2 regions of the Streptomyces chiangmaiensis genome follow, and region 2 is predicted to be linked to the other one. Evidence: riboswitches for the same ligand, from Rfam matches in the RefSeq annotation. Region 2 holds a riboswitch; the other holds the start of a gene.
The links. Region 2 has a riboswitch for thiamine pyrophosphate ahead of VXC91_RS33760 (purine-cytosine permease family protein). Riboswitches for the same ligand answer to the same signal wherever they lie in the genome.

Region 1 (4,208 bases), on a different contig from region 2:
GGTAGCGGTGGCCCCGAGGAGCGTGGCACGTGCCAACACGCACCAGTGATGTCAGCTCGAGAGCGCCACGGGCCGCCCGTGCCGCCGCCCTGACGACCGCCGTCTTGCTGTATGCCCTCGCGGTCGGCCTGGAAGTCGGCACGGGCGCGTACGTGCCCATGTTCCTGTTGGCGATCCCCCTCGTCGTCGCCCTGGCCTTCGGCCCGGCGATGATCATTGGCTCAGCCGTGGTGGCCTTCGCCACCCGCTGGGCCTTCCTGCCGCTTGCCCACGAGCGCATCGACACCACGGCCGGAGCCGCCGCGACGATCCTCGCCGTCGCGGCCGTCGCTTGCTTCGTGGTCTACCGCCGCGATCGCGAGACCGCCCGGCTGCGCGAGGTCACCTCCGTCGCCGAAACCGCACAACGCGCGGTGCTGCGCCCGCCGCCTGCCACCGTCGGGCCGTTCCGCATCGCCGCCAGCTACCGCGCCGCCGCCCAGTACGCCCGCATCGGAGGCGACTTGTACGCCGTTGCCGACACCGACCACGGCGTACGCGCCCTCATCGGCGACGTCCGCGGCAAAGGACTCGACGCCGTGGCCACCGCCTCCGCCGTCCTCGGCTCCTTCCACGAGGCCGCCTACGACCGCCCCAACCTCGACGGCCTCGCCCACCGGCTCGAGACCAGCCTCCACCGCCACCTCGACGACGTCGAGGCCTTCGTCACCGCGTTCCTGGTCGAGATCCACCCCGACGGACGCACGCACGCACTGTCGTGCGGACACCCGGCGCCGCTCATCCTGAACGGCGACACCGTGCTCGAACTCCCCGTACCGCCGGGACTGCCGCTCGGCCTGCGCAACCCGCCGCCCGACCCCGACGCCCCGCGCACCAGTGCTGCCACCGCCGACACCCGTCTCCAGCCCGGCGATAGCCTCTTGATGTACACCGATGGACTCACCGAGGCCCGCGACGTGGCCGGCGACTTCTACCCCCTCCCCTGCCGCCTCACCCACTATCTGCGCACCCACCCTGGACCCGTCGACCCCGGCCCCCTCCTCAACTGGGTTCAGCAGGACGCGTACGACTACGCCGACGGTTGCACGCACGACGACGCGGCACTGCTCGCACTCACGTGGACGCCCGCGGCACAGCACACAGCGGAGCCCACCCACCCCTCCACTCACTGACGTTCCAAAGGGTGGTCAGTCTTCCGGGGCCGTGTTCCCTGGCGCGCACCTCGTCGCCCGTTCGTCCTTCGCTCACATCCGCGAGACCGAACCCCGTCTATCGCGCGGGCAGCAGGGGCGTTGAATTTCCCGAAGCAGGGACATACGCATCACGAGTTGATCTTGGTCCGCGCCCGTCCAGCACTGTCCACCACGGGGCATGCATGCCTGCTCAGAGGGCCTGCAGGACTTCGACGGACACCGGCGGACCGCCCTGGATTGAGCGGCGATTGAGACCGCGACCCCTTCGTCCCGAACGGGATCAGACCCCCTGTGACCTTGGGTCGAGGCCACCTGACCAGCTCATTCGTCTCCGGAGCAGTCCACCACCGTCCGGGAGCGTCTTGGTGCGGCTGCCTCGCTCGGCCTCGTGTTTGGCCCCCTATCCCTGCATGCTTCGCGATGTGCACAACTGCCCAAGCACCAAGTCCCCTACCTCTGTTGCGCAGTACGCCCGACAGCCAAGGGGGCTGAGCGAAATCCAGGGGAAATCAGTCGACCCGACGCGGTGCCTGACTCGGCGGGGAGCGCTGCGCGAGCCGGCCCGACACTCTCGGGCCGCCGTTCACCGCGACGCCCTGCTTTACGGTCCGGACGTGCTCGAACCCCTGCTGAAAAGTCGAGGCGGTCACCGTTCCGTGTACCCACCAAACGGCCGCGTACGACGTCGCCACCGGCGTATTCGGCCCAGATACCGCCGTCCTGCCCGTGGCAGGTGAACCGGGTGCGGGTCCCGACCTGACCGGGTGCCTGGTCCGCTACGAGGGCGAAGGTCAGGCCGTCGGGCGATCGGGCCGTGTACGGAGGCTCCCTTACCGAGGCAAACGGCACCGGCTAGGGTGGCCGACGTAAAGCACTCGCGGGAGCCTGGACGCACCGGGCTGAGAGGGAGGCTGGCGGCCTCCGACCGTACGAACCTGATCCGGGTCATACCGGCGAAGGGAGGGGGCTGGACGCCCATGTCGCCTACACCCACGTCAGATGTCCTCGTCGTCGGGGGCGGGATCATCGGGCTGGTGACCGCCTGGCGGGCTGCTCAGGGCGGGTTCTCCACCGCCGTGGTGGATCCCGAGCCGGGCGGCGGAGCCGCCCGGGTGGCCGCCGGTATGCTCGCCGCCGTCACCGAACTGCACTACGGGGAGCAGACGCTGCTCGGCCTCAACCTGGAGTCCGCGCGCCGCTACCCGGACTTCGCCGACGAGCTGACCGAGGCCACCGGCCAGGACCTCGGCTACCGCCGGTGCGGCACGCTGGCGGTCGCGCTGGACGCCGACGACCGCGCCCATCTGCGGGAACTGCACGCACTGCAGCAGCGGTCCGGCCTCGCGTCGGAGTGGCTGAACGGACGCGAGTGCCGTCGCCTGGAACCGATGCTCGCGCCGGACGTGCGCGGGGGCCTGAGGGTCGACGGAGACCACCAGATCGACCCGCGCCGGCTGGCCGCGGCCCTGGTCATCGCGTGTGAACGCGCCGGGGTCGTCTTCCACCGGGTGTGGGCCGAGCGGCTGACGGTGGTACAGGACCGGGCCGCCGGAGTCGGGACCCATGGCGGCGAGCTCGCGGCCGGACAGGTCGTCCTCGCCGCGGGCAGCCTCAGCGGGCGGCTCGAGGGCGTCCCGGACGAGGTCCTGCCACCCGTGCGGCCCGTGAAGGGCCAGGTGCTGCGACTGACCGTGCCCGAGCGGTACGCGCCGTTCCTGAGCCGTACCGTGCGCGCCGTCGTCCGCGGCAGCCAGGTCTACCTGGTTCCGCGCGAGAACGGGGAGCTGGTCGTCGGTGCCACCAGCGAGGAGCTCGGCTGGGACACGACGGTCACCGCGGGCGGCGTCTACGAGCTGCTGCGGGACGCGCACGAGCTGGTCCCCGGCATCACCGAGCTGCCGCTCACCGAGACCCGTGCCGGACTGCGTCCGGGCTCGCCGGACAACGCGCCGCTGCTCGGACCGACAAAGCTGGACGGCCTGCTGCTGGCCACCGGGCATTTCCGCAACGGAATCCTGCTCACCCCCGTCACCGGCGACGTCATGGCGCACGTCCTGACCACCGGCGAGCTCCCCGACGAGGCCCGCCCCTTCACCCCCGGGCGGTTCGCCGCCGCACTCACGGAGCAGCCTGCATGAACATCTCGGTCAACGGCGAGCCCCGCCGGATCGCCCCCGGCACCGCGCTCGACGCCGTGGTGGGGATCCTGACCACGGCCCCCTCCGGCGTGGCCGCCGCCCTCAACGAAACCGTCGTCCCGCGCACGCAATGGTCCTCGACACCCCTCTCCGAGGGGGACCGCGTCGAGATCCTCACCGCCGTCCAAGGAGGCTGACCGTGGCCGACGATCCCTTCGTCCTCGGTGGTACGACCTACTCGTCCCGGCTGATCATGGGCACCGGCGGTGCGCCCAGCCTGGATGTGCTCGAGCGGGCGCTGGTGGCGTCCGGCACGGAGCTGACGACGGTCGCGATGCGGCGCGTCGACGCCTCGGTCCACGGCTCGGTCCTCTCCGTGCTGGAGAAGCTGGGCATCCGGGTGCTGCCCAATACCGCGGGTTGTTTCACCGCGGGCGAGGCCGTGCTCACCGCCCGCCTCGCGCGCGAGGCGCTCGGCACGGATCTCGTCAAGCTGGAGGTCATCGCCGACGAGCGGACCCTGCTGCCCGACCCCATCGAGCTGCTGGACGCGGCCGAGACGCTCGTCGACGACGGTTTCACGGTGCTGCCGTACACGAACGACGACCCCGTCCTCGCCCGGAAGCTGGAGGACGTCGGCTGTGCCGCGATCATGCCGCTCGGCTCGCCGATCGGCTCCGGTCTCGGCATCCGCAACCCGCACAACTTCCAGCTGATCGTGGAGCACGCGCGCGTGCCGGTCATCCTGGACGCGGGAGCGGGAACGGCATCGGACGTGGCGCTCGCGATGGAGCTGGGGTGCGCGGGTGTGATGCTCGCCTCGGCGGTCACCCGGGCGCAGGAACCGGTGCTGATGGCGGAGGGGATGCGGCACGCG
Region 2 (4,208 bases):
GCGGTGACGATGCTGCGCGGGCGGGACCTGCAGGACAGTCTGATCGACGAGGCCGCACTGCCCGGCACCGCAGAGGAACCCCTCGCCGGTCCGTTCGCGCACATCGTCGTGGACGAGGCTCAGGAACTGACCGATGCGGAGTGGCAGATGCTGCTGCTCCGCTGCCCGTCGCGGAGCTTCACCATCGTCGGGGACCGCGCTCAGGCCAGGCACGGGTTCACGGAGTCATGGAAGGAACGGCTCGAGCGGATCGGGCTCGAGCGTATCGACGTGGCCTCCCTGAGCATCAACTACCGCACGCCGAAAGAGGTCATGGCGGAGGCCGAGCCGGCCATCCGAGCCGTGCTCCCGGATGCCAATGTGCCGACGTCCATCCGCAGCGGTGACGTCCCCGTCGTCCACGGTTCTGTCGCGGATCTGGACGCGATCCTCGACACCTGGATCACCGAGCATGCCGACGGGATCGCCTGTGTCATCGGCGATCCCACGTTCCGGGCGACACCTCGCGTCCGGTCACTGACACCGGAGTTGTCGAAGGGGCTCGAGTTCGACCTGGTCGTCCTCGTCGACCCGGAGACCTTCGGCACGGGTGTCGAAGGAGCGGTCGACCGCTATGTCGCGATGACCCGGGCCACCCAGCAACTCGTCGTCCTCACGAGCTCCTGACGTCGCCCGGGCCGGCGTTCGGCGACCGGCGTCTCCCTCGGGGTTCAGTCCCGCTCGACGAGCACCGTGCTGCCCTGACCGACGCCCACGCACATCGTGGCGAGGCCGCGGGCGGCGCCGGTGCGTCGCATGCGGTGCAGCAGGGTGGTCAGGATGCGGGCGCCCGAGCAACCGAGCGGGTGGCCGAGGGCGATGGCGCCGCCGGTGGGGTTGACCAGGTCCGGGTCGATACCGAGACGGTCGACGCAGGCGAGGGCCTGGGCGGCGAACGCCTCGTTGAACTCGGCCTCCTGGATGTCGCCGATGGTCCAGCCGACGCGTGCGAGGGCCTTCTCGGTTGCGGGGACGGGGGCGATGCCCATGACGTCCGGGTGGACCCCGGCCGAGGCGCCCGCGACATAGCGGCCGAGGGACTGCAGGCCCAGCTCGTTCAGGGTTTCCTCGCTGACGAGGAGGAGACCGGCGGCACCGTCGTTCATCGGTGAGGCGTTGCCCGCCGTGACGGTGCCGCCCTCGCGGAACACCGCCTTGAGACGGGCGAGTTTCTCGTACGACGTGTCCTCGCGCACACCTTCGTCGGCGGTGACGACGACACCGTCCGGCCTGGTCACGGGCAGGAGCTCGGCGTCGAAGTACCCGTTCTTGCGGGCGTCTGCGGCGCGCCGGTGACTGCGCAGCGCGAAGTCGTCCTGGCGCTCGCGCGCGATGCCGTACCGCGCGGCGAGCTCCTCGGCGGTCTCGCCCATGGACAACAGGCCGTGGAGTTCCTTCATCGCCGGGTTGACCAGCCGCCAGCCGAGGCGGGTGTCGGCGGTCTCCATGCGGTGCGGCAGGGCCTCGTCGGGGCGGGGCAGCACGAAGGGGGCGCGGCTCATGGACTCCGAGCCGCCCGCGAGCACGATGTCGGCCTCGCCCGCGGCGATGGTGCGGGCGGCCATGGTGACCGCCTCCAGGCCGGAGGCGCACAACCGGTTGACCGTCGCGCCCGGCACGGACTCGGGCAGGCCGGCGAGGAGGGCGGCCATCCGGGCGACGTTGCGGTTGTCCTCGCCCGCCTGGTTGGCGGCTCCCCAGTAGACGTCGTCGATACGCGCCGGGTCGAGAGCCGGCACGTCGGCCACCAGACCGCGGATGACGGTCGCCGCGAGGTCGTCGGGCCGCACGGAGGACAGAGCACCACGCAGTCTGCCGATGGGGGTGCGGCGGGCTGCCGCGAAGTGGACGGTACGCACGACGAACTCCTGAGCGCCCTCGACGAGTAATTAGCACTGCTAGTTTTTGACTATAGAATGCGGGGCGGCCGCTGGGAAGATCCCCGGCTCCGGTGTCCGAGAGTGCCTCTCTCCCACCGGGTTTCGCCCCACGTCTCTCGGGCAGCCGGGCGCCTGTGGAGTGCGACACGCGGCATGTACGGCGGGGGACCTGCTGGACATCGCGGTGCCGTGCAGCCGTGCTCCGATCGGCCGTCGCCGGATCCGGTGGCGGCCAATCCGTATGGCACATCCCGCGACTCGCGTTAGTCTTGCCGCCGTACCGGACACGGGGTGCCCCACCTGCGGGCTGAGATCACACCCGTTGAACCTGAACCAGTTCGTACTGGCGGAGGGATGTCTTTCATGCCATTGGCGCATGTTTCCGGCGGGCTGCCCGCCGACAACCGGCGAACCGTCTTCGACGGACGGATGCCCAGTGCCCCCGGCGACCTCAGGGTCGAGGGGCACGGCATCGAACCGGTCCCCGAGAGCAATCGCTACGGCGGCGCGGGCCGACTGTTCACGGTGTGGTTCGCCCCCAATCTGACCATGACCGGTGTGTTCACGGGCACCATCGGCATCACGCTCGGCCTCGACTTCACCACCGCGCTCGTCGCCGTCGTGCTCGGCACGGTGCTCGGCGCGGTGCCCACCGCGTACCTCGGCACCTGGGGAAGCCGCACCGGCGCGGGTCAGCTCCCGCTCGCCCGGCTCGCGTTCGGACGCTCGGTGGCGCTGCCCGGAGCGCTGCAATGGCTGTCGTCGGTCGCCTGGGACGCGCTGATCGGGCTGTTCGGCGGGGACGCGCTGGCACGGCTGTGCGGCTGGCCGTTCTGGCTCGGCGTGCTGGTGATGATGCTGGGGCAGGGTGCCCTGGGGGTGCTCGGCTACGAGGCGATCCACCGTCTGCAGATCGTGATGACCTTCGTGCTCGCGGCCACCTTCGCGCTGATCGCCCTACGGATGCCCGCCGGCGTCCACCTCGTCACCACGGGCAGCGCGCACGGCGCGGACCGGGCAGGCGCGTTCGTGCTGACCAGCACCATCGCGCTGAGCCTGACCCTGTCCTGGGCCCCGTACGCCAGCGACTTCAGCCGCTACCTGCCGCGCGCCACGTCCCGGACCCGGATGTTCTGGTACTCGCTGCTCGGTCTGGTGGTGTCCTTCCTGGCCGTACAGGTCCTCGGTCTGTGGGGCGCCTCGGTGCTCACCGACCAGACGGCAGCCGGGGTGGACAAGCTGCTCGGCTCAGGCGCGCCGGGCGCGTTCGGGCTGCTGGCGGTGGCGCTGGCGGCGCTGTGCAGCAACGCCATGAACGACTACAGCGGCTCCCTGGCGCTGCAGACCATCGGCGTGCGCATTCCGCGTCCGGCGGCGGCCGCCCTCGCTGCTGTGCTCGGATTCCCGCTGGTGCTGTGGATGCACGCGGCCGACACCACTGCCCGCTTCCAGAACGTGCTGCTGTTCGTCGGTTACTGGATCCCCGGGTTCGTGGCGATCGTCGTCGTCGACTGGCTCGTACGGCGCGGCCGTGTGACCGACCTCGCCGCCGAGACGGCCCGGCCGCGGTCGGCATGGCCCCCGCTGCTGGCGTTCACCGTGGCCTTCGCCGCGGCGGTGCCATTCATGGACACCGGCTTGTACGTGGGCCGTGTGGCGCACGCGCTGCACGGCGCCGACGTCTCCTACTACGTGGCGTTCCTGGTGGCCCTTGCGGTGTACGCCCCGCTGCGCGTCCGAGGGGAGGGCCGCGCATGACCGCGCCGCCGCGCGTGCTGACGATCGCCGGGTCCGACTCCGGGGGCGGCGCCGGGATCCAGGCCGATCTGAAGACCATGCTGGCGCTGGGCGCCCATGGAATGAGCGTGGTCACCGCCGTCACCGCGCAGAACTCCGTCGGGGTGCAGGGCGCCTGGGAGCTGCCCGTGGAGGCGGTGCGCGCCCAGTACCGCAGCGTCGTCGACGACATCGGCGTCCAGGCGGTGAAGACCGGCATGCTCGCCTCGCCGGAGCTGGTCACGGTGGTGGCCGAACTGCTCGCGAACGTGGGGGTCCCGGTCGTGGTGGACCCGGTGAGCGTCTCCAAGCACGGGGACCGGCTGCTCGCCGACGACGCGCTGGACGCCGTACGGACCCGGCTGCTGCCGTGCGCGACGGTGACCACGCCGAACCTGGACGAGGTGGCGGAACTGACCGGCACCGCGGTGACCGACGAGCCGGGCATGCGCCGCGCGGCCGCGGAACTGCTGTCGTACGGTCCCCGCTGGGTGCTCGTGAAGGGCGGGCATC

Region 1: linked by a shared signal. The riboswitch ahead of thiO (glycine oxidase ThiO) and the one ahead of VXC91_RS33760 (purine-cytosine permease family protein) in region 2 are both predicted to bind thiamine pyrophosphate.

What each region holds. Positions count from the first base shown of each region.
Region 1 is NZ_JAYWVC010000001.1:28,919-33,126, reverse strand. It holds gene VXC91_RS00165 (PP2C family protein-serine/threonine phosphatase) at 30-1,172, shown strand; partial or broken gene VXC91_RS00160 (hypothetical protein) at 1,827-2,042, opposite strand; TPP riboswitch at 2,061-2,172, shown strand; gene thiO (glycine oxidase ThiO) at 2,171-3,331, shown strand; gene thiS (sulfur carrier protein ThiS) at 3,328-3,528, shown strand; gene VXC91_RS00145 (thiazole synthase) at 3,531-4,208, shown strand, end outside.
Region 2 is NZ_JAYWVC010000179.1:6,407-10,614, reverse strand. It holds gene helR (RNA polymerase recycling motor ATPase HelR) at 1-666, shown strand, start outside; gene VXC91_RS33765 (thiolase family protein) at 711-1,898, opposite strand; TPP riboswitch at 2,197-2,291, shown strand; gene VXC91_RS33760 (purine-cytosine permease family protein) at 2,283-3,677, shown strand; gene thiD (bifunctional hydroxymethylpyrimidine kinase/phosphomethylpyrimidine kinase) at 3,674-4,208, shown strand, end outside.